Regions from separate parts of the Rhodococcus sovatensis genome, predicted to be linked through region 2. Evidence: riboswitches for the same ligand, from Rfam matches in the RefSeq annotation. Region 2 holds a riboswitch; each other region holds the start of a gene.

Region 1 (10,717 bases), 1.1 Mb from region 2:
CAAGCACCCTAGCTGCAACCAGGTCAGGCGTCTCGGCGATTGACCACGAACACCGCAAGCCCGAACACGATCGCGGTGAAGCCGATGAAGTAGATCAGGCTACCGATCGGACCCCAGTGGAAGTCGATCCCGCCGTCGGATCCAAGGAAGTGACTCGCGTTGAGCCACGGGAGGAACGGCTGAATCGCACGGCCGACGGATCCGAAGAGTCCGAACAGATTCTCGACGACCAAGGGCCACAGGAGGAGCAGAGCAATCGCACCTGCGGACTGACGGAGGAGCGCACCGACGCCGACGGCAACGACGATCTGCAGGAAGGCGAGGATGGCGGTTCCGTAGATGACCCGCCAGGTTCCGTCGACATCGAAGCTCAGCATTGCTCCCGCGTCCGGTCCGGCGAGGGCCTTCGCGAGGTAGAACGCGCCGAGGCCGAGGACGAAGCTCAAAACGAAGCCGAAGACACCGATCAGCAGCGCTTTGACCGCCAACACCGAGGTGCGGTTCGGAATAGCCTGGAACGTAGTCCGGATGACGCCGAACCGGTATTCGCTCGTCACCGTCAGGGCCGCCAGGATCATCAGAACCATGACGCCGAAGCCACCGACGCCACTTCCGACTGCGTCGAACACTGTGGGCAAGTACGGATCGAAGTCGGGGGTATTCCCTGCTGCCACATCGTTGTTGTACGAGTCGAGGCTCAACTTCGAGGTGAATCCAACGATTGCGCCCAGACCCAGACCGAGGACGACGACGGCAATGGTGCACCACCACGGCGACTTCGTCGAGGTGATCTTGATACGTTCTGCTGCCAATACACCCATCAGAGTGCACCTCCCATGGATTCGGCTTCTACGCCGTGATATTGAACGTCGTCGCCGGTGAGCTTCATGAACGCTTCCTCCAACGATCCACGCTGCGAGGACAATTCGTGAAGGACGATGCCGGACCTGCCTGCGATATCACCGATGGCTTCGGTTGTGGAGTTGACCACGACCAACGAAGGCTGCAGTTCCTTTCCGGCGCCCGGCTCGCGAACCGTGAGCCCCGCGGAAGTCAGTGCACTACGAAGCGCATCGAGCTGCGGACTTCGAACCCGCACCGACGCTTCGGAGGCGTGATCGATGAAGCTCTGGACCGACGAGTCGGAGATGAGCTTTCCGCGGCCGATGATCACGAGATGCTCTGCGGTCTGGGCCATCTCGGACAACAGGTGGCTCGACACGAGCACCGTTCGACCTTCGGCGGCGAGGCGCTGCATGAACTTTCGAATCCAGACGATGCCCTCGGGGTCGAGGCCGTTCACCGGCTCGTCGAACAACAGAACTTTGGGATCTCCGAGAAGGGCGCCAGCGAGTCCGAGTCGCTGAGACATACCGAGCGAGAATCCACCGGCGTTCTTCTTGGCGACCTCGCTCAGACCTACGAGGCGCAGGACTTCCTCCACCCGCGACTTCGGAATCCCGTTGGACGCTGCCATCCATTCCAGATGTGCTCGCGCAGAACGGTTGGGGTGCACCCACTTGGCGTCGAGAAGCGCTCCGACGGTACGCAGTGGCTGCTTGAGTTGGTTGTAGGGCTTACCCTCGATCAAGGCGTGGCCGCTGGTAGGGCGGTCCAATCCGAGGATCATCCGCATGGTCGTCGACTTACCCGCACCGTTGGGTCCGAGGAAGCCGGTCACAATTCCTGGCTTGACGGTGAAGGTGAGGTCTTCTACAGCCTTCACCGCTCCGTATTGCTTGGTCAGTCCTGCCACTTCGATCATGGCGCTAACCCTCTCGCACCGACAGGGCCGAGCACATCGCCCGCGAGTCTCGACCTTGGTCATCCTTTTGGATGATGGGCCGTCCCGGCCCAGTGCACGATCTGGGCCGTCCCGGCCCAGTGGCACGGTTGAGTGCACCCCGATGCACTCAACCGTGCCACTACGCCGAAGGCGAACTCGCCTGAGCCCAGAACCGCTTCGGAATCCGGCCGGCTCGACGAGCCTCGTACCCGGCCGACACCGCATGCCGCATCGCCGACGCCATCAACGCGGGATCTTTCGCGCGGGTGACAGCGGTCGCGAGAAGGACCGCATCGCACCCCAGCTCCATGGCCAGCGCTGCATCGCTCGCGGTTCCGATCCCCGCGTCGAGGATGACGGGCACCGACGCGGCGTCGACGATCATCTCGATGTTGTGCGGGTTGGAAATGCCGAGACCAGTTCCGATTGGCGCACCGAGCGGCATGACGGCCGCGCAACCGATGTCCTCGAGCCTTAGCGCGAGCACCGGATCATCGGTGGTGTACGGGAGGACGTGAAAACCGTCGTCGACCAGTTGCTCTGCGGCCTTGACCAGTTCGATCGCGTCGGGCAGCAGGGTCCGCTCGTCGGCGATGACTTCGAGCTTCACCCAATTCGTTTCGAGAGCTTCACGACCCAGCTGAGCGGTCAGGACCGCTTCGGCGGCGCCTCGACACCCTGCAGTGTTCGGCAGCGGCGCGATGTTCAACTTGCGCAGCAGATCGAGCACGCCGGTACCGCCCGCAGCGTCGACGCGTCGCATCGCGACGGTGGTCAGCTCGGTGCCCGACGCGACGAGCGCGTCCTCCAACACCGCGAGGTTCGCGGCTCCCCCGGTGCCCATGATGAGCCGGGAGTCGAAGGCCTTGTCTGCAATCTTCAATACGTCCGACATTTGCTCAACCACCCTGCACAGCCGTGAGAATCTCGATGGTAGAACCCTTTTCGACGGTTGTTGCGTCCCATCTACTCTTGGGCAACACTGTTCCGTCGACGGCAACTGCGATACCCCGCTCGGGCATGGACAGCTGCAAGAGAAGCTGCCGCATGGTCACGTCCGCAGCGATGTCCAGCTCTTTCCCATTGACCGTAATCATTTCTTTCCTAACCTTTCGGTCCAAGGACGGGCTCGAATCGGGATGGATCTGCTGCCTTGGCTTCGGGGAGTGTGTCGCCGCAGAGGAGCGCCGAGACGGCGTCTGCAGTGATGGGCGTCAACAGGATTCCGTTGCGACCGTGACCTGATGCGACGATGACGCGTTCGGAGAGACGCCCGATGACGGGTAGCCCGTCGGGGCTCATCGGTCTCAGCCCCGCCGCGCTTTCGTACAGTTCGTATTCGCCGATGCTCGGCATGAGTCGTTCGGCGTCGGCTATGAGGTCACGCACCCCTGCGACGGTGACCTGTGTGTCGTGGCCCGATTCGTACTGGGTGGCACCGACGACCAGTCCATCGCCGCGCGGAACGAGGTAGATGGGGCGGCCGTGAACGCTGCCGCGAATCGTGCGGGTGGGGGCGCTACCTGCGCTCGGGCGTCGACGCAGCCTGAGAATTTCGCCTTTCACGGCGCGAACCGGCATTGCAGGGAGCAACGACGCAGTCTGCGCGCCGGCCGCGACGACGATCTGATCGGCATCCAGAGCGTCCAGGTCTGTCACCGCCTCGCCGATGATCTCCACTCCAACTGCGGCTTCCTTCAACGCGGCCATCAGGGCCCGGTTGTCGACGGCCAGTTCGGTGGGCGCGAGAAGCCCGAGGCGAATGTTCTGGGCCAGCGAAGGTTCGAGTTCACGAATCTGCGCGCGACCGAGGATCTCGAGTTCGTGCCCCTGCTGCCCGACGAATTCGGCAATGGTTCGCAGATCCTCGGCGTCGGCGGCATCGAGTGCAACGGTGAGCGAACCGGTCGAGGAGAACACGTCACCGGGAAGTGATCGAGCGAACTCCGGCCACCGCGCCAACGAGTGCGCGCCCAGTGCGAGCAGTTCGTGTTCACCGGGCCATCCCTCCGACAGCGGAGCTAGCATTCCGCCCGCGACCCACGACGCCCCTGAGCCGAGCATCGGGTCGTACAACCGCACCGACCAGCCGTCACGCGCTGCCCGCACTGCTACCGCCAGGCCGATGACACCGCCGCCGACCACTGCCAGAGTTCCGGACATCTCACAACCACCTCACTCCCTGCGCCGGCATGATCCGGTTCAGGTATTGACGGTAAGGACGGCGTGCCCACTCTCAGCCCTGCGTACCCCAGGACTCCCGTGTATCGACCAACTGCTCACAGACTACCTTTGCACTGTGTATCCCACTCAGAGCTCCCGTAACGAATCGGCGCGCGAGCGGTTGACCTCGGCCCGCCTGTATCTGTGCACCGACGCCAGGCGCGAGCTCGGCGACCTCGCCCAGTTCGCCGAGGCTGCGCTCTCCGGCGGCGTCGACATCATCCAGCTGCGTGACAAGAATTCGGCCGGTGAGCGCGAGTTCGGTCCTCTCGAAGCCAAGGACGAACTAGCTGCGTTGGCAGTTCTGTCCGCCGCGACGAAGCGCCACGGTGCACTGTTGGCCGTGAACGATCGGGCGGATCTCGCATTGGCGTCCAATGCGGACGTGCTGCATCTCGGCCAGAACGACCTGCCTGTGCATTACGCGCGGCAGATCCTCGGGCCCGACGTCGTCATCGGTCGTTCGACGCAGAATCGCAACCAGGCGAGCCTGGCTGCCATCGAGGATGGCGTCGACTACTTCGCGACGGGACCGGTGTGGGCGACTCCCACCAAGCCGAACCGCACGGCGGCCGGGCTCGAGCTGCTGCGCAGCACCGCCGAATCCGCGCCCTCGCGCCCATGGTTCGCCATCGGCGGCGTCGACGCAGGCAATGTCGACGAAGTGCTCGCCGCAGGTGCCGATCGGATCGTCGTGGTCCGTGCCATCACGCAGGCCCGAGATCCACAGGCCGCAGCGCAGGAACTGTCACAGAAGCTGACGCGAAGCTAGTCCAGCCAGCCGAGCACGGTCGACGGCGACAGGACATGCACCGTCGTCGGCAGTCGTTCTCTGAGTCCCCGGTCCGCCGTGACGAGCGCGGTCAATGCGGAACCTTCGTGGGCGCGCCGGGCGAGTTCGTCGTCGCCGCTGGCCGAGGCGTGAAAGATGGGGATACGGACGTCCTCGAACTGCGCAGCCCGCGCTTCGCCTTCGAGCACCGCTTCGATTTCCTTCAACCACCCGAAGCTCCCACCGGGTAGTTCGACGGTGCGCGGCAGGATGTCGGCAAGCGAGGCCAGTAGTGCTTTGGTCGCTCCGCTACGGTCCTTCCACCAGCCGTCTGGGCGGGAACCCAGGACGTTCGCAGTGTCCAGAAGCACCCGCAGAGGCTCTGTTCGTAGCGCCGGCCAGCTGGCGGCGAAACCGGGATGAAGCGGCAGCTGATCGACCATCACCTCAGGGACCCACCGTAATTCCGTACTTTCCCCGTTCGGTGTCGTGTTCAGCTGCGCTTCTGCGTCTGCGAACACCGTTGTGTAGGACCACCCACTCGAGAACCGGGCGGTGACCTTCTCGCCTCGAACATGCAGCCGCTCGGAACCGATCCCGGCTTCCTCGTCCGCCTCGCGGACTGCGGCGACGACGCTGCTCTCGTGGGAATCCTTGGCACCGCCCGGGAGGGCCCACGTGCCACCCTGATGACTCCACAGCGCTCGGTGTTGGAGCAGCACCGTCGGCTCGCCGTCGGCCGAGGGCGCGCGAAGGAGCAGACCTGCGGCGCCATGCTTACCCCAGTGTCGCGTGCCGTTCTCTCCGACTACCCACCCGTCACCGTCGCCGCGCATACTGCACTACCTTAGGGGACCGTTCTTCGTGGGTCTTCAGCGTCCACGTACGCGTCACGGCCCGGAACTTATATGCTCGAACCTGTGAATGTGGTCGGCACGACACCCACTGCTGCCGTACCTCCCACGACAGCAGCTTCGGCCTCGGGAAGCGACTCGCGACGCGAGCTACAACGGCTGGCGCGGTCGACGCCGGTGCGCATGATCGCTCTCGGCGTGCTGCTTGTGCTGGCGACGGTCGGCACTGGTTTCGTGACAGCAGGGGCGGTGTCCGACCGAGCCGAAACCTTGGACTCGTTGCTGGTGCGCACAGAGCCACTGGCCAATTCGGCTCAGAACCTCTACGGGGCCCTGTCGGTTGCGGACGCCGCAGCGTCGACGGCATTCATCTCCGGCGGACTCGAACCGCAGGAGGTTCGCGATCGCTATGCTCAGGCCGTCGGTGAGGCGGGAGCCGAGATCATTCGCGCGTCCGGCGGTCTGGGCGAGACCGACGACGAGGCCCGCACCGCGTTGACCGAGATCGGGTCTTCCTTGCCGGTGTACACCGGGCTGGTGGAGACGGCCCGGTCCAACAACCGCAGCGGCAACCCGGTCGGCGCGTCGTACCTGGGTGAGGCGTCGACTCTGATGCAGTCATCGCTCCTCCCCCGCGCCGAACGGTTGTACACCGAGCAGGCTGCGCGCGTCTCGAACGATCAGGAGCGATTCGTCAATCCGCCGGTGTTCGCCATCGGACTGATCGTCGTGACTCTCGCGCTGCTAGTGCTGGCTCAGGTCTATCTGTCAGCTCGGACGCACCGCACGCTGAACCTGGGATTCCTGACGGCGTCGACGATGGTGGCGCTTCTGCTCGGGTGGATGTTGGTGGCCGGTCTGATCTCGGCAACTGCGACCGATCGCGCCCTCGACCGAGGCGTCGCGCCGTTGCAGAAGTTGACCACCGGCTTCATTCTCGCGCAACAGGCCCGATCCGACGAGACCCTGAACCTCGTCCGCCGCGGAAGTGCACGGGAGTACGATGCCGAATTCGACGAGAACACAAGGAAACTCGGCGAACTATTCGAAGATGACGCGGCGATGACCGAATCACTCGCCAAATGGCAGATGGCTCACGAGCGGATCGACGGGGCACTGGCCGTGGGTGACTTCAACACCGCAGTCACGATTGCGACGGGAAGCGGAGTGGCGGATTCGGCCTTCCAGTTCGACGCACTCGACGAGATGTTGATCGACGGTATCGAGAACGCACGCGGTGAACTCCGCGGCAACGTGGAACGCGCCAAGACCTCTCTGACCGGATTGTCTTCAGGCGCAATTTTTCTCACGATCGCCGCTGCAGCGACAGTGGCCGTCGGTCTCATCCCTAGGTTGCGTGAGTACCTGTGAACAAACTCGTAGCACTCCTCTCCCTGATCCTCGTCGGTATCCTCACCACCGGCTGTGTGGCAACACCGGCGCTTCCGCCCGAGACCGAGGTCAGCTACACCGAGCCACCGCTTCCCGACGGCGCAGGCCCGCCCACCGATGCTCCCGAGCCTGGTTCCACCGAAGCGCAATGCGCCAGACCCACTGCCAGCCTTCGTCCGACGCCGGCCGGAGTAGCCGCGGAGAACGCGCCACCGACTCCGACGGTGGACGCCGTGCGGGAGCGAGGGAGACTCATCGTGGGTCTCGATACCGGTAGCAATCTGTTCAGCTTTCTCGATCCGATGACAGGCAAGCTCGTCGGATTCGACGTCGACATCGCCCGCGAGATCGCCCGCGACCTCTTCGGTGATCCCGAACGCGTCGACTTCAGGATCCTCACGTCTGCCGAACGTATAGAGGCACTGCAGGATTCGACGGTGGACGTCGTGGTCAAGACGATGACCATCACGTGCGCCCGCAAGGAAGAGGTGTCGTTCTCCACCGTGTACTTCCAGGCTCAGCATCGGGTGCTCGCAGTGCGAGGCTCCGGCATCAACGGTGTTGCGGACCTGGCGAACAGGCGCGTCTGCGCAGTGGACGGCACGACATCACTGCGCAGGCTCCAGCGGATCGTGCCGACGGCACAGATCACGACGGTGCCGATGTGGTCTGATTGCCTCGTCGTGCTTCAGCAAAGGCAGGTCGACGCGATCAGTACCGACGACTCGATCCTGGCCGGCCTGGCCGCGCAGGATCCGTACCTGGAGATCGTCGGTGACAGTCTGAGCCCGGAGCCCTACGGCGTCGGAATCAAGAAGGAGAGCGAAGATTTGGTCCGGTTCGTCAACGGCACGCTCGAACGGATCCGACGCGACGGCACCTGGAATCGCCTGTACGACCGCTGGCTCAGCGTAATGGGCAGCTCCCCCGGTGCCCCCTTCCCCCAGTACGTGGACTGACGGCCTCAGCATGAGTACTCGCGATTCCGACACACCGACCGGCCCGACGACCGCGCCGTCGCAGCAGACCCAGGCAGTCGATCGAACCCAAGCAGTTGAACGAACCCAAGCAGCAGCTCGGACACAGGCCACAGCTGCTGCCCCGGTGCGTTCTTCGCGGACGTCGGGGCGAACCCGCTCGAGCCGATCACACCGCACGGACACGAGGCGACGCCTCGGCGCGGGTTTGGTGGAGATCCCGCGGGTGGATCCGGTCGATCCAGCTACCGCGGTCATGTCCGATCCGACTGTGCCAGCTCGAAAGCGCTTCTGCTGGAAGTGCAACTCGCCGGTCGGTCGTAGCGCCGACGGTGAGCCGGACAATCCGTCGGGAACCTGCCCGCACTGTGGGGCGCGGTTCGACTTCACACCGCTCCTCGAACCCGGTGACCTTGTCGTCGGACAGTACGAGGTCCAGGGTTGCATCGCGCACGGTGGGCTCGGCTGGGTCTATCTAGCGATCGACCGCAACGTCAGTGATCGTTGGGTTGTCCTCAAAGGGCTGTTGCACTTCGGCGACGACGAGGCGCACGCAGTCGCGGTCGCAGAGCGTCAGTTCCTCGCCGAGGTGGCTCATCCGGGCGTCGTGAAGATCTACAATTTCGTCGAACAGCCCCGATCCGACGGAACCAAGATCGGTTTCATCGTCATGGAGTACGTCGGAGGGCGATCGTTGCGGGACATTCTGTCCGCCCGAGGCGATACGTCCGCCCGGATGCCCGTAGAGCAGGCCATTGCCTACGTGCTGGAAGTTCTTCCTGCGCTGTCGTATCTGCACTCGATCGGTTTGGTCTACAACGACCTCAAGCCGGAGAACATCATGGTCACCGACGACCAGATCAAGCTCATCGACCTGGGGGCGGTCGCGGGCATCGAGGACTACGGATACCTGTACGGCACAGCCGGATACCAGGCACCGGAGATCGTCGAGACGGGTCCGACGGTGGCGTCGGACATCTACACGGCCGGCCGAACGCTTGCGGTCCTTACTCTGGAGATGCCGTCGACAAAGGGAAAGTACGACGCGGGCATTCCGTCGGACGAGGACCACGAGCTGCTCCGCAAGTACCCGTCGTTCAAGCGACTTCTCCTGCGCGCTACTAATCCCGATCCGGCACAGAGGTTTTCGTCGGCCGAGGTATTGGCGAGCCAGGCGACGGGTGTGCTCCGCGAGATTCTCGCCCTGCAGACCGGGACCGAACGCCCCGGTCTGTCGACGGCATTCAGTCCACCGCGTACCACTTTCGGTACCGAGGAATCGGTCGGTCGGACCGACACCTACGTCGACGGCAAGATACGCGGTGACCGGATCAGCGCCAGAGAAGTCGTGTCGGCTCTTCCGGTACCGCTCGTCGATCCCCTCGACCCCAGCGCGCCGCTTCTCGCAGCAGCGGTGCACAGCGAGCCGCAGCAAACGCTGGATTCGCTTGCACACGCGCGGCGCAATGGAATCGAGCGGTTCGCCGACGGGTCACCCGGGGGTCTGGAGATCACGCTGGCCGAGGTCAAAGCCCACATCGATCTGGGGGACACCGGGACGGCAGAGTCCGTCCTGAAGCAGGTGCGCACCAACGGTCCCGATCCGTGGCGAGTCGAGTGGTACGCCGGACTCATCGGATTGCTCAAGAACGAGTTCGGTGATGCGTCGAGTCATTTCGAGAAGGTGCTCGACGCCATGCCAGGCGAGCTCGCACCCAAGATCGCCCTCGCTGCGAGCGCCGAACTGATCATGGAAGGCACGCTGCGGCTCGACACGGACGAACGCGAGAAGTGGCGGGCCTGCGCCGAGTCCTACTACCTGTCGGTATGGCGCACCAACCGCGCGGTGGTGAGCTCGGCATTCGGCCTTGCCAGGCAGATGATGTACCGCAGCGATCCGACGGCAGCGGTGGCGGTGCTCGATCAGGTTCCCATCAGCTCGCGCCACTACGCCGTGGCCCGGATGACGAGCGTACTGACGTTGCTGATGGATCGTCCGTCACCCGACCTGGTGGAGGAAGACTTCAGGGAGGCTGCGCGGAGAGTTGCGATGTTGCCGCGCCGCGAACCTCGCGCCCTTCAGATGCGGACGTTGGTGCTGGCAATGGCAATGGACTGGGTCAGATCGGGTCATGCGGTGGAGGCCGAGCGCGAGCCGATCCTCGGCGTGCCGTTCACCGAGACCGGTTTGCGTACCGGCACCGAGGCTGGCCTTCGGGCGTTGGCACGTAACGCAACCGACCGCGCGCACCGGTACACCCTCGTCGATCTGGCGAATGCGATCAGGCCTCAATCGCTGTTCTGAGCCACCTGCTACAGAGTTACCTGCTCGGTGGCCTGTGCGATTGCCAGTTCCTCGTTGGTGGGAACCACGAGCACTGTCACGGTCGACGCATCGGTCGACACGATTCGAGGTTCTCTGCTGCGCACAGCATTTCGCTCGGCGTCGACCTCGATACCGAACCCTTCGAGGTTCGCGAGAGCGTCCGCTCGAACACCTGCGGCGTTCTCACCGACGCCAGCGGTGAAGGTGATGGTATCGAGCCGACCGAGCAGCACCATGTAGGAGCCGATGTATTTGCGCAGTCGGTGGATGTAGACGTCGTAGGCCAGTTTTGCGTCGGCGTCGCCGTTCTCTATGTTGCGGCCGAGTACACGAAAGTCGTTGACTCCAGCGAGACCTTTGAGCCCGGACGCTCGGTTGAGCAATTGA
Region 2 (10,717 bases):
CGGCGATCGTGCGTCGCCAGCCCGGGAGAGCGCCCTTCGGGGCGACGACGAGGACCGTGCCGATGCTCGGATCCTTCATCTGCCGGACGGCCTCGCACACGGCCAACGTCTTGCCGAGCCCAGTCGAGTCCATCTGGGCGAAATAGGGGAAGCCGTTCTCCATGGCGCCCAGCTGCCTTCGAACCGATTCGAGTTGGGTCTCGCGAGGCGTCATCGATCGCTCGTGGACCACCTCCTCACGCCACTCTTCGTTGGCGTCGTCCTCGACCCATCGCTGCAGGCTGTACGGCATCGACTCGAACGAGGCCAAACCGTCGGGAAGCTCCGTACCGTAATACGCGAACACTCGAGGGCCTGGATGCCAGCGCGCTCCGGACGCCGACGCGAGCGCTCGGTCCTCGAACGGGACATCCAGCACCCACACGCGTTCGCCTGGGTCGGGCATTCTCAGGTCAGGTGACGCGGTCTTGCGAACCGCCTTCTTGCGCGTGGTCGGACGCCTCTTCGCCGTAGCTCCCGAGGACTTGGACGCTGTTGTCTTGGAGGCTGTTGTCTTGGAAGCCGCACCCGCCGACTGCTTGAACTTGCGCGCCGCAGCGCTCTTGCCCGCGGCGACCGTGCGGGCAGTGGTGGTGGGCTTGCGTCGACGTGGTGGCACGACAGACACCGTAAAGCACCTCACCGACAGATCCTCGGACTGCACCGGCGTCGGGTCTGGCGTAGCCTTCGGCGGCGATATGGATGTCGACGCGAGCAGAGGTGAACGAGCTGTGGGTAATGGTCGTGCTGTCGTGCTCGTCCACGACCGAGACCCGGCGCTCGGTTACCGCAACATCGGAACCCTCGGGCCGGAACTGCGTGGCCGGGGCTACGAGCTGGACGTGCATTCCTTCGACTATGGACTCGGCGAGGTTCCTCCTGCCCTCGACGATGCGGCGATGGTCGTCGTCATGGGATCTCCCGATGCGGCCTACGACGACACACCGTGGATTGCGGCCGAGAGTGCGTATCTGCAGATGGCGATCGAGATGGACGTGCCGATTCTGGGCGTGTGTTTCGGCGGACAACTGCTCGCTCGGGTACTCGGTGGAACAGTGACGGAGTCGCAGTTCCCGGAGCACGGCCTGACCGAGATCGCGACGTCCCGGCCCGATCTGGTCGGTCCAGGCCCCTGGATGGAGTATCACGGCGACACGTTCGTCGCCCCCGAGAGTGCTACGGTGATCGCGCGCAACGACGCCGGCCAGCAGGCGTTCGTGCACGGACGGCACCTCGGTCTGCAGTTCCATCCGGAGATCGACGTCGACGTCTTCGAGTCCTGGGCCGATGCCTGGGTGCGCGACGGAATCGAGCAGGACCAGGACATAGTCGACGCCATTCGCAAGGATCTGGCTGCGAACGAGGTCGAACTGCGCGTCCGGTGCAGCGCGCTGCTCGACGCCTGGATTTCCGGCCACTGACCCCCTCTTCCACGACATCGACGGTCGGGCTCCCGCTACGGTGGAGGGCATGAACTTCAGCGACCACCAGATCGGCATCTATGCGCAGGGCATGTTCACCGATCAAAGGCCGCAGATCACCACCAACCTCGCTGAGCTCGAAGCGGAGGCTGCGGAGTCGTTGTCTCCCGAGGCACTGGGATACATCGTCGCCAGCGCCGGCAGCGGTTCGACGGCGCGCGCCAACCGGGATGCGTTCGACGCTTGGCGGATTGCGCCGCGAATGATGAGGAGCTCCGCCGAACGTGATCATTCGTGCACGATCCTCGGCACCGAATCGGCTGCGCCGTTGCTGATCGCGCCCGTCGGAATCCAGACGCTGGCGCATCCGGACGGCGAGCTCGCCACCGTCAGGGCTGCGGCCGCTCTCGGTGTGCCGTACGTTCATTCGACGCAGGCCTCGCACTCGTTCGAGGAGATCGCCGAAGGCGGCGGCGATGCGCCCCGGTGGTACCAGTTGTACTGGCCTACCGACGAATCCGTGCTGTTGAGCTTCCTGGGACGCGCGAAGAACTCGGGATTCACCACTCTCGTCCTCACGCTGGACACGACGCTGCTCGGGTGGCGTCCGGCGGATCTCGACCGCGGTTACCTCCCGTTCCTGTCCAATCTGGGCATCGAAAACTATCTGACCGACCCGGCATTCCAAGCCGGCCTCGAACAGTCCGTCGAAGCCAATCCCGTTGCTGCTGCAATGCACTGGGCTCAGATGTTCCCGAACCCCGGGTTGAACTGGTCGCAGCTGGCTTTCCTTCGCGAGAATTGGGACGGCCCGATCGTGCTGAAGGGCATCTGCACCGTCGGCGATGCACGTCTTGCTCTCGATCACGGTGTCGACGGGATCGTCGTATCGAACCATGGTGGTCGTCAGATCGACGGTGCTCGTGCTTCGTTGGATGCGCTGCCCGAGATCGTGGACGCGGTGGGCGAACAGATGACGGTCCTGTTCGACTCCGGTGTGAGAACCGGCGCCGACATGGCGAAGGCTCTCGCGCTCGGTGCCGATGCGGTGCTGCTCGGTCGGCCGTTCCTGTACGGACTCGCCCTCGGTGGACAGGCCGGTGTCGAGCATGTGCTGCGCTGTATTCTGGCCGAATTCGATCTTGTCACAAGTCTTTCCGGGCATACCGGCGCCGCCGAGCTCGGCCGTGATTCGGTGGTTCACGCATGAGTCCGTCATGGGTCGACCATGCGATTTGGTGGCACGTCTACCCGCTCGGTTTCGCAGGCGCACCGGTGCGTGACTGGGACGGGGAGTCCATGGCCGACGAGCACCGTCTCCTCAAGGTTGTCGAATGGCTCGACTACGCAATCGAACTCGGAGCATCGGGCATCGCCCTCGGCCCGATCTTCGCCTCGGAAGGGCACGGGTACGATACCATCGACCATCTCCGCATCGATTCCAGGCTCGGTACCGAGGCGGACTTCGATACTCTCATCGAGGCGGCCCACGGTCGCGGTCTGAAGGTGATGCTCGACGGCGTCTTCAACCATGTGGGACAGGGGTTTCCGAAATTTCAGCAGGAACTGCGCGACGGCGCCGGGTCGTGGTTCCAGATCGATCGGTCGTCGGGCGAGCCGAAGCATCGTAACTTCGAGGGCCACGATGAGCTCGTCGCCTTCGATCATGACAACGTCGAGGTGCAGGACTACGTCGCCGACGTCATGGATCACTGGCTGAGCCGCGGCGCCGACGGTTGGCGGTTGGACGCGGCATACGCTGTGCCGCCGAAGTTCTGGAGCGCGGTGATCCCCCGCGTACGGGAAAAGCACCCGAACGCATACTTCCTCGGCGAGGTGATACACGGCGACTACGCCGCGATCGTGACGTCGAGTTCACTGGATTCGGTGACCCAGTACGAACTGTGGAAGGCGACGTGGAGCGGCATCGTCGAGGAAAACTTCTTCGAGCTTTCTCATGCGCTGGGCCGCCACAACGACTGGATGGACACGTTCGTCCCGGCGACGTTCGTCGGCAACCACGACGTGAACCGAATCGCAAGCACGATCACCGACGAGCGGCACCTCGCGCACGCCCTCGTCGTGCTGTTCACGACCGGCGGAACGCCGATGATCTACTACGGCGACGAGCAGGGATTCCATGGTGTCAAGGAGGAGCGCGTCGGTGGCGACGACGATGTTCGTCCCGAATTCCCCATGGCGAAGGAACAACTCGATCCGGCAGGGTGGCCGATCTTCCACTTGCATCAGCAGCTGATCGGTCTACGCAGGCGCAATCCATGGCTGCATCACGCACGAACCGAGACTCTCGAGCTGACCAACACAGCCATGCTCTACCGAGCGTACGACGCCGACAACGTGCTGTACGTCGCCCTCAACCTCGGGAACGAGGCGGTCGACTATCGCGTATCCGGTGACGTCGTGGCCGGGGACGCATCCGAACATTCGGGGTGGAGCTCGGTCCCGGCACACGGGTGGGCTGTCTTCGGTACGAAGTAGCTGCCCCGGAAAGCCGAATCTTCGGTCAGCCTCTGGCGAGCTTCGCGCGGTCGAAGAACGCCAACACGTGCGGGACTTTGTCCTCCGGGACATCGAACACCGCTTGACCACTGAGGTAGGACATCGAGTCATCGGGCAGGCGTGCACCGATCTTCACTCGTAGCCCGCCGCCCCGCGGCTTCGCGTCGACTCCGATGTGCGAAACGTGCCAGCGGGGTCGGCCCGAGACTGTCTGCTGTGTCGAATCGAAGATCTCGACGACGCGGTTGTCGAGGACGAGCACGACGTTCTCGTCCAACCAGTACTCGACGTACTCTCGTTCGCGCATCGTAGGAGCCTATATTCATCTCTACTGCCAGCGCTAGATACAGCAACAAAGCCCGAGAGGTACACTCGTCGGCGACACGGGGTGCCGCACCGAGCGGCTGAGATCACACCCGTCGAACCTGATCTGGTCAACACCAGCGTAGGGATGTCTGCATCCGCACGGGGTGCATTGTCTTCTCCGCCGCCGCATGTCGACCAGCGAGCGAGAGGAAGCACATGAATTTCGACGAGCAGACCGTGTTGGTCACCGGAGCGGGACGAGGGCTCGGCACCTCGATCGCCCGAGCATTCGCGCACCAGGGGGCTCGCGTTGTCGTGAACTATCGCGCCAGCGCGGTGTCGGCCGAGCAGCTCGCTGCAGAGATCGGCGGCTTGGCCGTGCAAGCGGACATCACCGTTGCCGAAGAGATGGACGCGCTCTTCACCGCCGCCGAGCAGCACTTCGGAACCACGGTCACTACCGTCGTCAACAACGCCCTCGCCGACTTTTCGTTCAACGGCGACGCCCGAAGCAAGGCCGACTCCATCTCGTGGGAGCAGTTCGATGCACAGTTCCAGGGAACTGTTCGTGGAGCGTTGACGACAACCCAGCGCGCGTTGCCCGGAATGCGGACAGCGGGTTTCGGTCGAATCATCAACGTCGGAACCAATCTCTTTCAGAACCCGGTGGTGCCGTACCATGACTACACGGCGTCGAAAGCAGCCCTGCTGTCCCTGACCCGCACGCTCGCAGCCGATCTCGGTGTCGACGGCATCACCGTCAACATGGTCTCCGGTGGATTGCTTCGTACGACGGACGCCAGCGCGGCGACGCCCGAGGCGGTGTTCGACTTGATTGCTGCGTCGACTCCACTGCAGCGAGTGGTGACGCCCGCAGAATTCGCCGACGCGCTGCTGTTCTTTGCCTCACCGTGGTCGAGGTCGGTGACCGGACAGAATCTCGTGGTGGACGGCGGACTGGTCAAGGACTGAACGATGCTGCATCTCAACGCATTTCTGTTCGGCTGCGGCCACCACAGTGCCGCGTGGCGCCATTCGAGCTCTCGTGTGGAGGATCTCGGCGATATCGGCTACTACGAGGAGCTCGCGCGGACCGCGGAGCGAGGGAAGCTCGACGCAGTCTTCTTCGCCGACGGGCATTCGGTGCGTGATCCGGCAGGAGCGGGCACCTGGTTCCTCGAGCCCATCACCGCGCTGACGGCGATGGCGCGGGCGACATCGCACATTGGACTGGTCACGACGGTGTCCACCACCTTCTACACGCCGTTCCATGCTGCCCGCCTCCTCGCCTCCCTCGATCACATCAGCGGCGGGCGTGCGGGGTGGAACGTCGTCACCTCCATGTTCGACGCCGAAGCCCGCAATCACGGGTTCACCGAGATACCGGCTCGCGCTGAGCGTTACGCCCGTGCCGAGGAGTTCGTCGAGGTTGCACTTGCGCTGTGGGACAGCTGGGACGGCGACGCCCTCAAGCTCGATCGTGATGGTCAGTACGCGGACCCCGACGGCGTGCATTCGATCGATCACGTGGGCAAGTACTTTCGAGTCGATGGCCCGTTGACGGTCCCTCGCTCACCCCAGGGACGGCCGGTGCTGTTCCAGGCCGGTGCGTCGGGCGAGGGCCGGGATCTCGCGGCGCGTTACGCCGAGGCGATTTACGCTGTTGCCTACGATATCGATTCGGGGGCAGGCTATTACGCCGACGTGAAGTCGCGAATCCACAAGGCCGGCCGCGATGGAAATTCGGTGGGCATCATGCCTGGCCTCGTCACGTATATCGGGTCGACCATGACCGAAGCACACGCGAAGAAGGCCGAACTCGATGCATTGCTGCCTGTCGAGCAGTCATTGCGTCAGCTGGGCATGTACGTCGAACAGGATTGTCGAGAGTGGGAATTGGACGCGCCAGTTCCCACTCTCCCGCCGGTCGAGGAGTTCACGGGTCCGCACGGACGCTACGAGACCATTCTGCGCATCGTCGCCAAGGACAAGCCAACCGTGCGTGAGCTTCTCGGCACCCTTGCTGCAGGCGGCGGACATGCGACGATGATCGGCACTCCCGAATCGATCGCGGACGAGATGGAAGCCTGGGTCAGCGGCGGTGCCGCCGACGGCTTCAATCTGATGCCTCCACTGTATCCCGCGGGCTTGGAGGACTTTGTCGATCAGGTTGTCCCGATTCTGCAGTCTCGCGGGCTGTTTCGGCATGACTATGCGCCTGGGACGTTGCGGGATCGCCTCACCGAGGGAGGGACTCGATGAACTCGTCCGTCAAGGCTGCGATCTCGGACGCATGCGAGATCGGCGACCAGTGCCCTGCTGGGATGTCGTTGCGAGTCAGATTCTTCACCCAGCGGTGTGTGTCGTCGTAGTGGAAGGGGCGCACCGCCACGTCCTCGGTGTTGATGATCAACTGCACCGGGACATCGACATAGCGTTCCCTGGGTTTCAGCATTCGCGGAATCAAGTTGGCGCGATAGAGGTTCGTCCCGTTGGTTGCGTCGGAGAACAGTGTCGGGTTCTGTGTCACGAGTGCAGGGTCGACGTTCGAGAACTCCTGCAGAAACGCGGGCCATCCCTTGGCGAACTGGCGCTTGATTCGCAGCGTCGACAGGCCGGGAATGTGGAACGTCACCGTGTACCAGGATGCACGAAGCTGCGCGAACACCTGCTTCAGTCCGGTCCACGACGGCTTGGTCAGTCGTGCACGCGACCACATGGCGAGGTGATCGAGATTCGGTCCCGAAATGGATGTGTACGACGCGATTCGATCGGTCGCGCGCGGCTCGGCTGCGGCTTCCCATACTTCGACGGCGCCCCAGTCGTGCGCAAGGACGTGCACCGCTCGGCCAGGGCTGACGGCGTCGACAACCGCGTAGAAGTCGGAGGCCAGGCTGCTCAGGCGATACGCCGCGCGCTCCTGCGGCACGGTGCTGTCCCCCGCACCGCGGGAGTCGTAGGTGATGACGCGAAACTTGTCGGCAAGTAGTGGCACGATGTGGCTCCACAATTCGTGGGTATCGGGCCAGCCGTGGACCAGCACGATCGTGTCACCGTCGGGGTTGCCCGTCTCGAACACGGCCAATCGCATGCCCTCGTTGACGACGGTCGTTCGTTCCGCGACTGTGTTCATGCTTGTCGACTTTAGTATGAACAAGGGTTACATGTACACGAACTGTCAGAACCGCCTGCGAGAATCGACGCGTGATTCCAACGCCCGAGTGGCCACCGACAGTGCGTGCCATCGCCGGCGCAACCGACGACGCGATCGGCTCCGCGCGAGCCAAGGCGAAGGACGCGTTCGCTGAAGCAATCGAGAAGCTGTCCTCCGAGGACCACGTGCAGGTCGCGGCCATCCATGCCGAGATGGTCAGGTCGCTGTTGGAGGAACTGCATCCCGACGGGCTGACGGGTGAGGACGTGCAGGTTGCGCTCTCCAGCGCCGTTCGGTCGGCTGTCGAGTGGTATCCCGATCTCGACGTACACGGCTTCGTCGAGGTGCTGACGGGCGCGCTCGGGGTCTCGGACACGGACGAGAAGCGTCCGAGTCCGGGCGCGGAGCACGCTGTGCTGATCCTCGCGGATCTGCTGGTCAGACGTAGTGCGGCCGCAGACGGGTATATCCTGCGCGCGGTTGCCGAGATTCGGCGTGCGCAGACGATGGAGATGCCGTAGAGATTTCTACTGGAATCTAGCATGCAGCAAAGAGAGCTATAGATAGACGTAGCAAGCGCATATGCGCCCTTCTATCCACATCTAGCAGAAGGCGTAGATATGGATAGAAGGCCCGATGGTCAGCCGTGCAGCATGTTCGCAGCGCCGATGATCGCGCGGATCGACGAGTCGGTGGCACCGGATTCGATTGCCATCGACCAGCGCTGACGGCCATCGAACTCGGCGAGGACGAAGGTCGCGGTTCGATCTCTGTGCTCGGCCGAGTGAACGGTCTGCTGGTGGAACGAGATGATCTCGAGATGAAGGCCGGCGTCGTAGAGCATCGAGGTCAGCGCGTCGATCGGGCCGTATGTAGTTGCGGTCGCAGAGTGGATCGAATCGCCGATTCCAAAGGTGGCTGCGAAGGATGTCCGGCCACCCCGCGCGGTGCTCGAATCCCAGCTTCCGAGGCGGATGGGTCCTGATGCTGCAGCGAACTGTTGCGTGAAGTGGGTCCAGCTCATGCCTTCGGCGTGCTTCCGCAGATCGCGCGGGAGTGGAGCGCTGAAACGAGCGGCGAAGGAATCGTTCGAGGTGGGAGACGTGAGAGCGTTCATGATGGTGGTCTTTCCGGATGTGAAGGAAGGACCGAGGGAGCACGACGACCCGCAGCGAGGGGTCGGTCCGAATTAGACCCCGCTACGGCGGCGTACTACGAGAATGCGCTTCACGCACGCCAATGTAGCCGCAGCCGGCTCCGGGATGCAAGCATTGGGCTCTCTACATGTATCTAGCCTTTGCCATAGAGTGCCTGAGATTGCGCAACAGAGACGATAGCCGTTCATAAGGCTCTCTAGGACACGAGCTAGATGTCCGCATAATTTGCTATCACTGTTGTTACTTTGGCCCCATGGACCCCGTGCGTAACCCTTACGCTCCCGGCGCAGGTCAGCGCCCACCCGAGCTCGCAGGTCGAAAGAAGCAGCTGGACGCCTTCGATGTCGTCCTCGAACGCATCACCCGAGGTCGACCTGAACGCAGCGTCGTTCTGACGGGGCTGCGAGGCGTCGGGAAGACGGTGCTGCTCAACCACCTGCGATCCGCCGCCGTTGCGCGCGGTTGGGGAACCGGAAAGATCGAGGCGAGACCCGATCAGGAACTGCGACGACCACTGTCGTCGGCGCTGCACATGGCGGTTCGAGGTATCGCTGCCTCGCATCGGGATCCGGAACGTGTCGACGAGTTCCTCGGAGTGCTCAAGGCATTCGCGCTGCGCGCCTCGGCGGACAAGGGCATGAGGGAACGCTGGCAACCGGGGATAGATGTTCCGGCGAAGACCGGCCGTGCGGACTCCGGTGACATCGAGATCGATCTGGTGGAACTGCTTCTCGACGCCTCGTCGCTTGCCGGGGACGTCGGTGTCGGCATTGCGATCTTCATCGACGAGATGCAGGATCTGGGGCCGGCGGACATCTCCGCGCTGTGCGCTGCGTGTCATGAGCTGAGCCAGGACACCGCACCGCTGATCATCGTCGGTGCGGGTCTTCCGCACCTACCCGCCGTGCTGTCCGCGTCGAAAAGCTACTCGGAGCGGCTGTTCAGCTATCACCGCATCGGAAGGCTGGAACGGGCGGCTGCGGACCTTGCGCTGATCGCGCCCGCCGACCGGGAAGACGTCGAATACACGACCGAGGCGCTCGACGCTCTGTACGAATCTGCCGACGGATACCCGTATTTCGTGCAGGCCTACGGAAAGGCGACGTGGGATCTGGCAGCGGAGTCGCCGATCACCGCCGAGGATGTTCGAGTCGCCGCGCCCACCGCGGAGGAGGAACTGGCCGTCGGCTTCTTCGGGTCCCGCTACGAGCGTGCGACGCCTGCCGAGCGCGAATACATGCGTGCCATGGCAGATCTGTCGGGGGACGAGGCGTCCGTGCCGACGTCTGCGGTAGCAACGGAACTGGGCCGCAAGCCGGCCTCGCTGTCACCGGCGCGCGACGGCTTGATCAAGAAGGGGCTCATCTACTCCGCAGAGCGGGGAACGATTGCTTTCACGGTGCCCCACTTCGGGCGGTATCTGCGCGCGCAGACGGACGAATAGTCCCTCCGCTCCAGTGGCCGAGGTCGCTCCGCTCCAGTGGCATGGTTAAGTGCATCGGGGTGCACTCAACCATGCCACTGCGGCGGAGCCGCTTTGTTACTGCGGCGGAGCCGCAGACCACGCCGCCGCTACTGATTGACCCGCGACATGTCGCCGCCGTAGTAGTCGATCAGCCGCTGGTTCATCACTTTTCGCCAGAGGGGCGGAATGAGTGCGCAGAAGATCATCACTGCGTACCCGGCCGGTAGCTGGGGGGATTCTTCGAGAGTCCGCAGCGATTGATACCGCCGAACCGGGTTTGCATGGTGGTCGCTGTGCCGTTGAAGGTGGTACAGAAAGAGATTGCTCCACAGGTGGTCGCTGTTCCAACTGTGTGTGTGGTCGGTCCGCTCGTATCGCCCGTTCGGCCTCTTCTGCCGCAGCAGACCGTAGTGCTCGAGATAGTTCGCGGCCTCGAAGAGGATCACGGCTATGACGGCTTGTATCACCAGGTAGGGCGCCACAATCCACCCGAAAGCCGCGACGAGCACGGCGAACACGACCAACGAGATCGCTGCAGCGTTGAACAGGTGATTGTGCGCCGACCACTTGGTTGCCCCGATGCGTTGCAGTCGCCGCTGCTCCAGTTCCCACGCCGATCGGATTCCACCGAGGATGCTGCGCGGTAAGAATTTCC
Region 3 (10,717 bases), 1.7 Mb from region 2:
CAGGCCCGCTCCAGGAACCCGAACCGCCCCATCCGCACTGCGCCCTTCGGCTACAGGCTCAATCCTGCTGTTCCGAGGCCAGATTCGTCGGGCAATACCGGCTCGGTCGTGTTCGGAATTTAATCGGTGGCGCTGTCGGTCGGTCGTGTTGCATGATGATGTCCGCAACGACACGGACCTGGATGGGAATGGGGTGGGACCTTGGTGGATAACTTGAATACGACTGCGGGTCAACTCTGTTCACGATCCGACGTAGTCGTTCGATTCGCACGATAGCGACGTCCATTCCGCTATCTGTATTCGATTGTGGCAGTGCGATTTCCGCGCGCCCAAATTCCGCTGCGCGCAAGAGTTCCTTCAGGCGCGCGCAATTCGAGGAGCTCGAGATGTACCTGTACGAAAATGTGATCCGGAATCACGAGTTAAGGGTCGCCAAGTCGTTGGAGAGATACGACCTGCGGGAGGGCAAAGACGCCGGGCGTGTCCATGTCTACCCACTGTTCGCAAGAGCTAGGCGTGCGGTTCGGCGGAGGTAAGCAAACTCCCGTACTTGACGGTGTTCGTTTCGATGAATTCCCGGACGAACCAGCAGGATGGAACGACGGTCATTCCGCTGGTTCGTGTGTCGTCGAGGGCATACTCGGTCAGTACCGCGGCGAGGCCTTGGCCGCGGTAATGCGGGAACGTCACGGTGTGGAAGAAGGTGCGCTGCTCTTCGGTCTCGAAGTACTCGGAGATTGCCGCAACCTCCTCGCCCACGTACAGAACGAACCGATGCTGCGCGGCGTCGTGCTCTGTCCGAATCTCCATGCACCGATTGTGCACTGTTCCTGTCTACGGGGTCGGACCACTAGGCTGAGGTCAAAGATCGGAGTCGTGCGCGTGCTACCCGTCGTAGGCACCTCTCCTCAGCTCTACGGGTAGGCAATATCTGAGGAAGCGCTGTGGAAGACGTATCGGAGCAAGGCATAAGGGCATTCATCAGCGCGGTCGTCATGCATGGAGGTCGCGCCGAGAGGTTGACCACGTCGCGGCGTAACCCGGTTCGAGTGTGGGCCGTGGACGGATCGAGCTGTGTCGTCCGCGTCCGGTCCAAGGCAGCGGGAGATTGGAAAGCCCGTCGCCAGGACGAATCGCTGGCCAGCGACGACACAGGCTCGTTGTACTGGGTCTTCGTGGATCTCGGTAAGAGTGAGCCCGATTTCTTCATGGTGTCGTCGGAGGAGATGGCCGCGGACATCAAGGGGGAAGTCGATCTCTGGGTTCAGGAATCCCCGCTGCGCACGCGGACAGGTCACCACGCAATTGCAGTCGGCCGAGTGCAGCACGGACACAACAAGTGGGCCGCCCTCGGTTTGAACGCCGAGGCCGACCCCGAGCTGGCCGAAGAGGCCCGATCGGCGTCGTCGCATCGGATCGGCAAGGTCGTCCGCCGTGCCGGTACCAAACGTGTCGCAGCGGTAGAGGAAGTCATCGATCTTCGCCTACGCGTCGTTGCCGACTTCGACGGCTATCGGCTCAGCGCGAGATTCGACCCGACCAGCACGCGACTGGAGATCGTTCAGGGTCCGATGGAAGGCCGTCGTTTCGAGGATCCGACGGAGGCCGCGAGTGCTGTGGCCACTCACATCAGCGGCGATGTCGAGGTCTTGGACGGCTGGGATTTCTGGGAGCTCGATACTCCGGAACGTCAGCCCATCCGCACGCTCCGGTAGGTCACAACTGGACTCGTCGCAATATTGTGACCAGTCATAGCAATTCTCAAAACAGCGGATGGATCTGGTTTTTCTCTTTATCGTGGGTGAAGTTCCAATTTCACTTCCGAATCGTCGACACCCCTCACCGCGCGAACGGTCTGGTGGGCCGTCAGTGCACAGCTACGTCGTCGATTCGATCCGATCAAGTTCGATGGCGATGCGAGTGGCGTTGTCGACCAGGGAGAGGCCAGCTTCGTGGAGCATTCCTTCCGTTCTCCATCGCTGCACGCATCGCGCTTCGTGATTCTGGTGGCGCAGTTCGTCGACCGACGAATATCGGCCGAACACTTCTCCACCCAGTTCCGCGCTTTGGAACGCTCCGACTCGGGCTACCTCGATCGCGACGTCTCGACGATCGTCCGCAAGTTGTCCGTCGACGTCGGAGCGTATCGAGGGGACGTGAATTTGCTCGGAGTCGACTTCATCGACGGCGAGCAGTTGTGGCGTGCGTCCGGTGAAGCCTTCCGAGATCTGTTGACGCTGCAGTCCGAGCTACTTGGACGCGAAGCGGGTTAGATCCCTCAGGCCTGGAACCGTTCGCGATGTCTGACGAGATCCTCGAGGCGAAATCGACGGTGGGTTCCGCGCATCTCGATCGTCAGTTGTCCTGAGTCGGCCAGCCGACGCACATAAGTGTCGGAAACACCGAGGATCTCAGCAGCCTGCGATGTCGTCAGGAGTTCGTCGACCGGCCCGATCGTCACCGCGGTTCCGCTGGCGAGTTGCCGCAACAGCTCTATGACAGCTTTTCGGGCGGGTTCGTCTATGTCGAGTTCGACGCCGTCGATTGCCAGCGTCGGGACGCGGTCGTCCAGACTCCCGATGATCGAGGTGACTTTCCTGGCGTCGTGATGTGGCAGCGCCGAGGCGATGTACCGGTGGTCCATGTCGCCGACCCTACTGGGCATACTTGTGACAGCCCCAGTAGAAGGAGAACCTGTGCCACAGCTGTTGCATCTCGATTCGTCCGCCGATCTCGACAGCTCGGTCAGTAGAGCCGTCACTGGGCAGTTCTCGGACGTCTGGCACGCTCTCGGCCCAGATCACTCTGTGATCTATCGAGACCTCCATCGCGACGCACCGCCTCATCTCCCGACGTCGGCGCTGCATTGGGCCCCGCACCTCCGCACAGCGAACGAGGTCGCACCCCCAGCTGCCGAAGCGCTGCAGAAAGAGCTCATCGACGAACTGGTCTCGGCCGACGTCGTTCTGATCGGCGCGCCGATGTACAACTGGTCGATCCCGTCGACACTCAAGGCGTGGATCGACTACATCCATGTACCCGGAATCACGGTTCCGTTCGACGCTCCGACTCGTCCGCTCGAGGGCAAGCCTGTCGTCGTAGTGTCCTCCCGCGGCAACCAGTACGGACCAGGGACGCCGGACTTCGGCGCCGACCACACGGTTGCCCAGTTGCAGCAAGTGCTCGGCTCGGCACTGGGTATGGACGTACACGTCGTGACGGTGGATCTGACCCTGGCGTCCCGTGTTCCTGCATTGGCGCCGCTGGCTCCACGGGCAGAGGCCAGCCTGTCCGACGCTCGCGCCAGCGTGACGGGACTCGCTACTCGATTGGGTGGCGCCCCAGCGTCCGACGAGCTCGGCTGAGGTCTGATCGGTGCATGCGGACGACAGGCTCGGCGCCGGACGGCATCGATCGACTTCAGGCAGGCACCGATCTACTCCGCACCAACGGCAGTCCTCGCGTAGGCCGTGGGTCGTTCGTGCCGTGCGAACCGTCGTCGGGCTGGCTGCGGTATCGGCGCTCCTGGTCAGTGGGGTCGGATGGACGGTCTACCGGGAGGCGACGACAGGCCTGACGACATCGGACGCTCTGATCGATCTACCGGACAACCGACCGGCTCGGAACGGCGCGGACACCAACATATTGCTTATCGGACTGGACAGTCGAAAAGACATGGACGGCAACGATCTTCCTGCGGGGTTCGTCACCGATACGTTGCATGCGGGGGACAGCGATGTCGGCGGCTACAACACCAACACGCTGCTGTTGCTGCACCTTCCCGCGGACGGTGGCCGCGCGAAGGCAATTTCGATTCCGCGTGACGACTACGTCGACGTGCCGGGTTACGGCAAGCGGAAGATCAAAGAGGCATACGGTCTCGCCAAAGCGGATGCCGATTCCGAACTCGTCGACGAAGGTGTGACCGACCAGGCGCCGCGGGAGCGTCGCGCCCGGGAGGCTGGTCGACGCTCCACACTGACCGCTGTGCAGCAGCTGTTGAGGGTACCGATCGATCACTTCGCGGAGGTCAACCTGCTCGGCTTCTATGACGTAGCGAACGCAGTCGGGCCGATTCAGGTGTGCCTGCAGGACGCGGTCGACGACGACTACTCAGGGGCGCGGTTCGCCGCAGGCTTACAGACGATCGACGCGACCCAAGCACTGTCGTTCGTGCGACAACGTCATGGGTTGGCAAACGGAGACCTGGACCGGACCAAGCGACAACAGGCATTCGTCGCAGGGGTGATGTCGAAGCTGAAGGAGTCCGGCATTCTCGGCAACCTGGGAGAGCTTCGTGCTCTGGTGGCGGGCACCAAGCAAGACGTCGTCATCGACAGCGGGCTCGACCCCGTATCCCTGATCTCCGACGCTGGAAGTGTCGTGGACGGGAACATCGACTTCTACACCCTCCCCGTGGAGGGCTACGAGACGGTGGATGGGCAGGACGTCAACATCGTCGACGTCGACCGGCTCCGCGCCGAGACCGCCGCCATCCTCGACCCGTCGGCGGAGCAGGTGCAGCCCACCCAGTCTCCAGGGCCTGCCGCCGACCCGGCTCCTGGTTCCGATTCGGATTCGGCAACGGCTGGCGCCCACGTCGACGGCGGGGTTCCCTGCGTGGCCTAGTTTTCGTGTCGGGCGTGAATCTGTGTGCGGCGCACATCCGTGCACGACAAACATCAATGCGCGATGTTGATCAGTACATCCATCAGCTCGGCTTCGACGGCGGCAAACTCCGGTGTCGTCACGATCAGAGGATCACGTGGCCGCGGTAGGGGAACAGAAACCTGGCGTCGAACACGAGCAGGCTTGTCCGACAACACGATCACCCGATCCGACAGATACACGGCTTCACGGATGTCGTGGGTGATCATGAGTGCTGTCCACCCGTACTCGAGCCACATGTCCTGAAGCCAGCGCTGCATGCCGGTGCGGGACAACGAGTCGAGTGCACCGAACGGCTCGTCGAGAAGCAGTAGGTCGTGTCCTTGTACGACGGTGCGGAGCATTGCCGCGCGCTGGCGCATGCCGCCGGACATCTCCGACGGCCGTGCCTTCTCGTACCCGTCCAGCCCGAAGGTGGGAAACAGAGCGAGGGCCATTTCTCTGGCCTTCTTCTTCGGCATGCCTCGAACCTCGAGGCCCAGAGTTGTGTTGTCCAGTACCGTTCGCCACGGAAACAACAGGTCATTCTGCGGCATGTATGCGCTCTCCGGTGCTTCGACTACACCCGAGTCCGGGGTGTCCAGACCTGCGAGCATGTTGAAGATCGTGCTCTTACCTGACCCGCTCGGTCCGATCACCGATACGAATTCACCGGGTTCGACATCGAAGTTCACGCCGGCGAGCACGTCGCGTCCGCCGAAGGACTTGGTGAGATCCGATACGTGCACTCTGCTCATCGGGGGCGTTCTTCCGGAGATCGGGTTTCCAGAGCCCACGGTGCGACCAGACGCTCGACGGCGTAGGTCAGCAGAAACAACGTCACGCTGATCACCGCGGTCACAAGCACCGCGGCCAGCACGAGATCGGTTCGGAACGAGTTCTTCTGCTGACTCATGTAGATGCCGAGTCCGGCACTTGCGCCCGCATACTCGGCGAAGATCGCGCCGACGACCGCATAGGTGACTCCGATGCGGAGCGAGGTGAAGAACCGGGGCATCGCCGACGGCAGTCGAACGTAGCGAAATTGCTGCCAGCGGCTGGCTCCCATGCTCGCCAGCAAGGAACGGGCATCGCGATCGGCTGCGGCGAAGCCTTCGATGAGCCCGATGGCCATCGGAAAGAACGTCGCCAGCGCGATCACGAGGATCTTGGGCAGTAGTCCGAAGCCGAACCAGATGATCAACAGCGGAGCAATGGCGATGATCGGCAGCGTCTGCGACACCACGAACAGAGGGACTACCGCACGTCGCAACCAGGGCGAGAAATCCACGGCCACCGCAAGAATCCACGCGACGAGCAATGACACTGCGAATCCGACGATAGTCACCTGCACCGTTGCTGCTGCGTTCTCGGCAATGGCGTCTCGATGCGCCCAACCCTGACTGGCGATGCGTGACGGCGACGGCAGTACCTGAGGCCTGATGCCGCTGACCGTGACGTAGATCTGCCACGCAGCGACGAGAACGAGAACGATCGTCGCCGACGGGATGGCGAATCGGATGGCGGCGCCGAGACGACGGTCGGTGGGGCCGGCCGGTTCGGCCACACCGACTGCCGAGCTACTGACCGCTGAGGTACTCATCGGTGAAGTAGGTGGACCAATCGGGCTCGGTGTCGAGCGCATTGCCACCTTCGTCGACGAGAACACCGTTCTCGTACAGGAATTTCGAGTATTCGGTCCACTTGGCGAGATCCTGCCCGCCGACGGTGCCCGCTGCGTCCTTCATGTACTTCTCGGCCAGCATGTGCTGGCTTTCGAACACCAGGGACTCGTCGGTGAACGTGCCAGGATTGGCATCGATGATGTCCTGAGCGGCGCGCTCTGGTTCGTCGGCCGCGAACTGGTATCCGCGCTGCAACGCCTGGACGAACTTCCTTCCCTCCTCAGGATTGTCGGCAAGCCAGTTTTCGTTTCCGCTGATCGTGATCGCGTACGCGTCGGGGAAGCCGTAGTCCGTGCTTTCGAAGTACTTCATCGGCGTCCCGCTGTGTTCGGCCTCGAGGCCTTCCCACGCGAGGTACGACACGGTGAAGTCGGCAGTACCCGAGTACACGGCCTCGTACGCAGAGGTGCCGAGCACGACGGTCTCGTATTCGCCGGTACCACCGTCGTTCTGAATGATCTGACGTAGTCCGGCTTGTTCACCGGTATCTCCGAAGCCGGCGTACACCTTGCCGTCCAGTGCCTTCGGGCTGGGAATGTCGTCGCGGTCGGCGCGTACGCCGATCGCGGTTGCCCAGTGTTGAAGTGGCGCAAGTACCGAAATTATCTGCGCACCTGCGGATTTCGCGAATGTCGTAGAGCTTTGAGTGCTGATACCGAACTCGGCATTGCCCGAGTCGACGAGTGTGTCCGGTGAGGTGTTGTTGTAGGGAAGCACCTCGACGTCGAGTCCGGCGTCGGCGAAGTAACCCTCTTGAAGCGCCACATACAATCCGGTGTGATTGGTGTTCGGAGTCCAGTCCAGAGCGAACCGGATGTTGTCCGTATCGTTCGTCTGCGCACAGGATGACAGACCGAGGATCGACACCGCTGCGATGGACATAGCGAATAGTTTTCTCACAGCGACACCGGCCATGGTGTCGGATGCAATGCGGTGTCCCAGAACATCAGCTCGTATCGAGTGGCCGACACGAAGGATCGGATCATCGCCTCGCGCTGAGCCTCGGTCGCGAGCGTCGCAGCCTCGTCGACGAGGCTGCGCGCACCGTCGACGACAGTGCGAAACTCTTCGGAGTCGTACGTCGAAACCCAACGCGCATAGGGATGTTCAGGGTCCGCCAGCAATACATCCCTGGCGGCGCCCGACAGTCGGACGGCCACGTCCGCGTAGATCCAGAAGCACGGCAGAACCGCCGCTGCCGCAACCGCGTACGGTTCTGTCGCTGCTGTGGCGATCAGGTACGAGACGTATCCCAAGCATGCCGACGAGTGTTCGGCGCGTGAATTCGCGTTGGGGAGTAGGTCGCTCGACAGTAGCGAGTGGTGAAGTGAGGCTTCCTCGACGGCGCCGGCCGCCGAGGCAGCCCAGAACGCCGCCGTGGTCGCGTCGGGTGCCTTAGAGGCGAGGATCGACAATGCCTTGGCGTATCCGGCCAGGTAGAGCTCGTCCTGCTCGATATAGGTGCGGAACGCGTCGAGCGGCAAGGAGCCGTCGCCGAGTAGTCGCAGAAACTTCAAGTCGTCGATTGCGGCGCGTAGCTCGGCCGTTGCTTCCCACAATCGATCCGTATGGCGGACAGAGTCCACCGAGTGCACAGGCGTAGTCATCGCCTCGACATCCCTTCGTCAGCATTACCTGCATCAGGTTCGACGGGTGTGATCTCAGCATCCGCATGTACGGACGCACCCCGTGTCAGAACATCGCCGACCATACATCATCGCGTCCGGCGGTCCGCACGTGAGCACAGACGGAGGCCGGATTTTCCCGCGCACGTGGTCGGGCCGGACGTAGGCTACGCCGATGAGCACAGCCCGCACGTGTACCAGAGCCGCAGCGGCCATCGGAGTTACAGCTGGGATCATCCTGGCCGGTAGTGGCATCGCGAACGCCGACGAGTGGCCCCCGATCCCGGACTATCCGAGCCCCAGCGTGCCCTTCGAAACCAAGAACTTCCTGACGCCCACCGATCCGGCCTACTGGAATCCGTTGCTCGCAGAGAACCGGTTGACCTCGCCGTACGGTACCGATACGAGGATCGTGTGTACCGCGTTTCACGGTGTGCTCACCGGATGCTGGCAGGCCGACGAACAGGGCAACCCGCACAAGCTCGTCGCGTTGCCGTTCGATTTTCCGAATGTCACGGGATCGTCGATGCCTGGTGGCGGCCCGCAGCACTTCGTCTACCCGGGGTTCATTCCAGGAATCGGCTGAGCCAAGAAGTTCTACTTCAGTTCGAACGCCGAGTCCGACACGGTGAATCCGTGACCGACTTGGTCCGCGCAGCTGACGCCGGTCTTTTCCTCGACCCGGCACGTCAACCCGTTCGAGCTGCCCGAGCCAGGAATCGACAGCGTCTCGCCGTACGGCAGTGCGCGTGCCGTGCCGTCGAACCGGTGGAAGCGGGGATCTCCCGAGCTGAGAAATCGGGCAGGCGACCCTGCGGTCAGCTCGATGGTATTCGGCGCGACCCGGGAATCAGGAGCCCCGCTGCCCTCGACGCGTGGAGCGGTCGACGGGAATTCTCCGTGGCAGCCGGCAACGGACGTCACGGTGACGAACACGGCACACTCGAATTTCCCACTCGGAGAGGTGAAGTAGTAGAAGCCGTCGTTTCCTTCGAATCGCGAGGCGTCGGCGGTGGGCGGAGCTGTGGTGGTGGTACTGGGTCGTTGCGACGAACTACTGCTCGGTGTCCCCGTCGTGCTCGGTGTCCCAGTAGTGGTCGGGCTGGTAGTGCGGACAACGGACGGTGGATCGGTGTCGACGGTCGCGAGCGGCGCTGTCGCCGTGCCGTCGACGTCGGAGCTGCAGCCGGCGAGAAGTACCGCCCACAGAGCACACGCTGAGCCACCGTATGCCCGCAGTCGGTTCATGTCGCCAGCATAAACAAGCGAACCCGCTCATCTGGAGTTGGTACGTTGGCGTTCGTCGAGCAACGAAGGAGGTGCCATGGGTGACGCGACTTGCCGAGTGGCCACTCCCTACGGGGACGTGGTCGGCTATATGGACGGCACCGTGTACGCGTGGAAGGGCATCCCCTACGCGGCGGCACCCGACGGCGAGCATCGATTCCGATCTCCACGCCCGGCCGAGCCCTGGTCGGAGCCGTTGGATTGCCGAAAGTTCGGCGCGGTCGCTCCGCAAGGACTGGACAATCCTGTCCCGATGGACCCCGACATTCCAATGGCGGAGGACTGTCTGTCGGTGAATGTGTGGGCGCCCGAGCCCGACGGAACTCCGCGTCCGGTCATGGTCTGGATCCACGGCGGTGCGTATTCGCTCGGGTCCGCAGCGCAGAGCGTGTACGACGGGCGCAACCTCGCCGAAGTCGGCGATCTGATCGTCGTGACCGTCAACTATCGAATCGGCGCCTTCGGATTCCTCGACCTGTCGTCGTTCTCGACGGACGACACCGTGTTCGAATCGAATCTTGGTCTTCGCGACATGATCGCTACGCTGGAATGGGTCCAGCGGTGTGTCGAGGCGTTCGGCGGCGATTCCTCGAACGTGACGGTGTTCGGCGAATCCTCCGGCGGCGCGTCGGTGACGACGCTGATGACCTCGCCGAAAGCCGAGGGACTCTTCCATCGCGCCATCGTGCAGAGCGCCCCGGCGACGTCGGTGTACGGGCCCGAACGTGCAGCTCAGGTGGCGTCGCGATTCCTGGAACTGCTCGACATCACCCCGGACCGAGTGCACGAACTGAAGTCCATCGACTTCATGCGTGTCGTCGAGGCCGGCGACACGCTGTGCTACGAAGTCCCGACGAGGGTGCCGGGGACGTTGGGCATCGCCCCCGTCGTCGACGGTGACATAGTGCCGCGCTATCCGGTCGCGGCGTTCCAGAAGGGCTTCGCCCACCGCATCCCGATGATCATCGGAACCAACCACGACGAGGCGTCGATATTTCGTCTGATGAAGTCTCCTCTGATGCCCGTCACTTCGGACACCGTCTCCGAAATGTTCAGGGCGATCGCGAACGACCACGCGGAATTGCCGGCCTTCCGTGTCGCCGAAATCATGTCTGCGTATCCGGATCGATCCAAAACTGCTGGTGCACTGGCGATGTCCCGGGATGCCGGTTTCAAGATGCCGAGTCTGTGGATCGCAGACGCGCACAGCAGACACTCGCAGGTCTGGATGTATCGGTTCGACCACGCGACACCCATGCTCAAGGCCGCTCGGATCGGCGCCGGCCATGCGACCGAATTGCCCTACGTCTTCGGCAATTTCGGTACGTTGAACCGGGATCCTACGTTCTGGCTCGGTGGTCGTAAGGCCGCGATGGCCGTCTCCGCCAGGGTGATGAAGCGGTGGGTAGCGTTCGCCCGGCACGGTGTTCCCGCAACTCTCGATGGCGGCAAACACTGGCCTCTGTACGTCGA

What was found. A riboswitch is a leader RNA that binds a small molecule or an ion and turns the genes downstream of it on or off. The one in region 2 is predicted to bind thiamine pyrophosphate.
Region 1: another riboswitch for thiamine pyrophosphate. It lies ahead of thiO (glycine oxidase ThiO); the one in region 2 lies ahead of WDS16_RS23310 (3-oxoacyl-ACP reductase).
Region 3: another riboswitch for thiamine pyrophosphate. It lies ahead of WDS16_RS15315 (TenA family protein); the one in region 2 lies ahead of WDS16_RS23310 (3-oxoacyl-ACP reductase).

Annotation. Positions count from the first base shown of each region.
Region 1 covers NZ_CP147846.1:3,921,246-3,931,962, forward strand. Annotated here, with positions in the region: gene WDS16_RS18180 (ABC transporter permease) at 24-821, opposite strand; gene WDS16_RS18185 (ATP-binding cassette domain-containing protein) at 821-1,765, opposite strand; gene WDS16_RS18190 (thiazole synthase) at 1,926-2,681, opposite strand; gene thiS (sulfur carrier protein ThiS) at 2,686-2,883, opposite strand; gene thiO (glycine oxidase ThiO) at 2,891-3,949, opposite strand; TPP riboswitch at 3,949-4,060, opposite strand; gene thiE (thiamine phosphate synthase) at 4,086-4,781, shown strand; gene WDS16_RS18210 (NUDIX hydrolase) at 4,778-5,617, opposite strand; gene WDS16_RS18215 (hypothetical protein) at 5,702-7,006, shown strand; gene WDS16_RS18220 (glutamate ABC transporter substrate-binding protein) at 7,003-7,986, shown strand; gene WDS16_RS18225 (serine/threonine-protein kinase) at 7,997-10,309, shown strand; gene WDS16_RS18230 (acetate kinase) at 10,318-10,717, opposite strand, start outside.
Region 2 covers NZ_CP147846.1:4,998,157-5,008,873, forward strand. Annotated here, with positions in the region: gene WDS16_RS23285 (DEAD/DEAH box helicase) at 1-658, opposite strand, end outside; gene WDS16_RS23290 (type 1 glutamine amidotransferase) at 771-1,460, shown strand; gene WDS16_RS23295 (alpha-hydroxy-acid oxidizing protein) at 1,510-2,670, shown strand; gene WDS16_RS23300 (alpha-amylase family glycosyl hydrolase) at 2,667-3,959, shown strand; gene WDS16_RS23305 (hypothetical protein) at 3,985-4,287, opposite strand; TPP riboswitch at 4,355-4,449, shown strand; gene WDS16_RS23310 (3-oxoacyl-ACP reductase) at 4,503-5,258, shown strand; gene WDS16_RS23315 (LLM class flavin-dependent oxidoreductase) at 5,262-6,548, shown strand; gene WDS16_RS23320 (alpha/beta fold hydrolase) at 6,526-7,419, opposite strand; gene WDS16_RS23325 (hypothetical protein) at 7,491-7,961, shown strand; gene WDS16_RS23330 (alpha-isopropylmalate synthase regulatory domain-containing protein) at 8,081-8,557, opposite strand; gene WDS16_RS23335 (ATP-binding protein) at 8,851-10,041, shown strand; gene WDS16_RS23340 (alkane 1-monooxygenase) at 10,170-10,717, opposite strand, start outside.
Region 3 covers NZ_CP147846.1:3,315,076-3,325,792, reverse strand. Annotated here, with positions in the region: gene WDS16_RS15360 (GNAT family N-acetyltransferase) at 511-810, opposite strand; gene WDS16_RS15355 (hypothetical protein) at 945-1,715, shown strand; gene WDS16_RS15350 (homoserine dehydrogenase) at 1,953-2,273, shown strand; gene WDS16_RS15345 (helix-turn-helix domain-containing protein) at 2,279-2,644, opposite strand; gene WDS16_RS15340 (FMN-dependent NADH-azoreductase) at 2,697-3,365, shown strand; gene WDS16_RS15335 (LCP family protein) at 3,376-4,629, shown strand; gene WDS16_RS15330 (ABC transporter ATP-binding protein) at 4,683-5,405, opposite strand; gene WDS16_RS15325 (ABC transporter permease) at 5,402-6,250, opposite strand; gene WDS16_RS15320 (ABC transporter substrate-binding protein) at 6,228-7,247, opposite strand; gene WDS16_RS15315 (TenA family protein) at 7,229-7,939, opposite strand; TPP riboswitch at 7,933-8,032, opposite strand; gene WDS16_RS15310 (hypothetical protein) at 8,133-8,543, shown strand; gene WDS16_RS15305 (hypothetical protein) at 8,555-9,205, opposite strand; gene WDS16_RS15300 (carboxylesterase/lipase family protein) at 9,282-10,717, shown strand, end outside.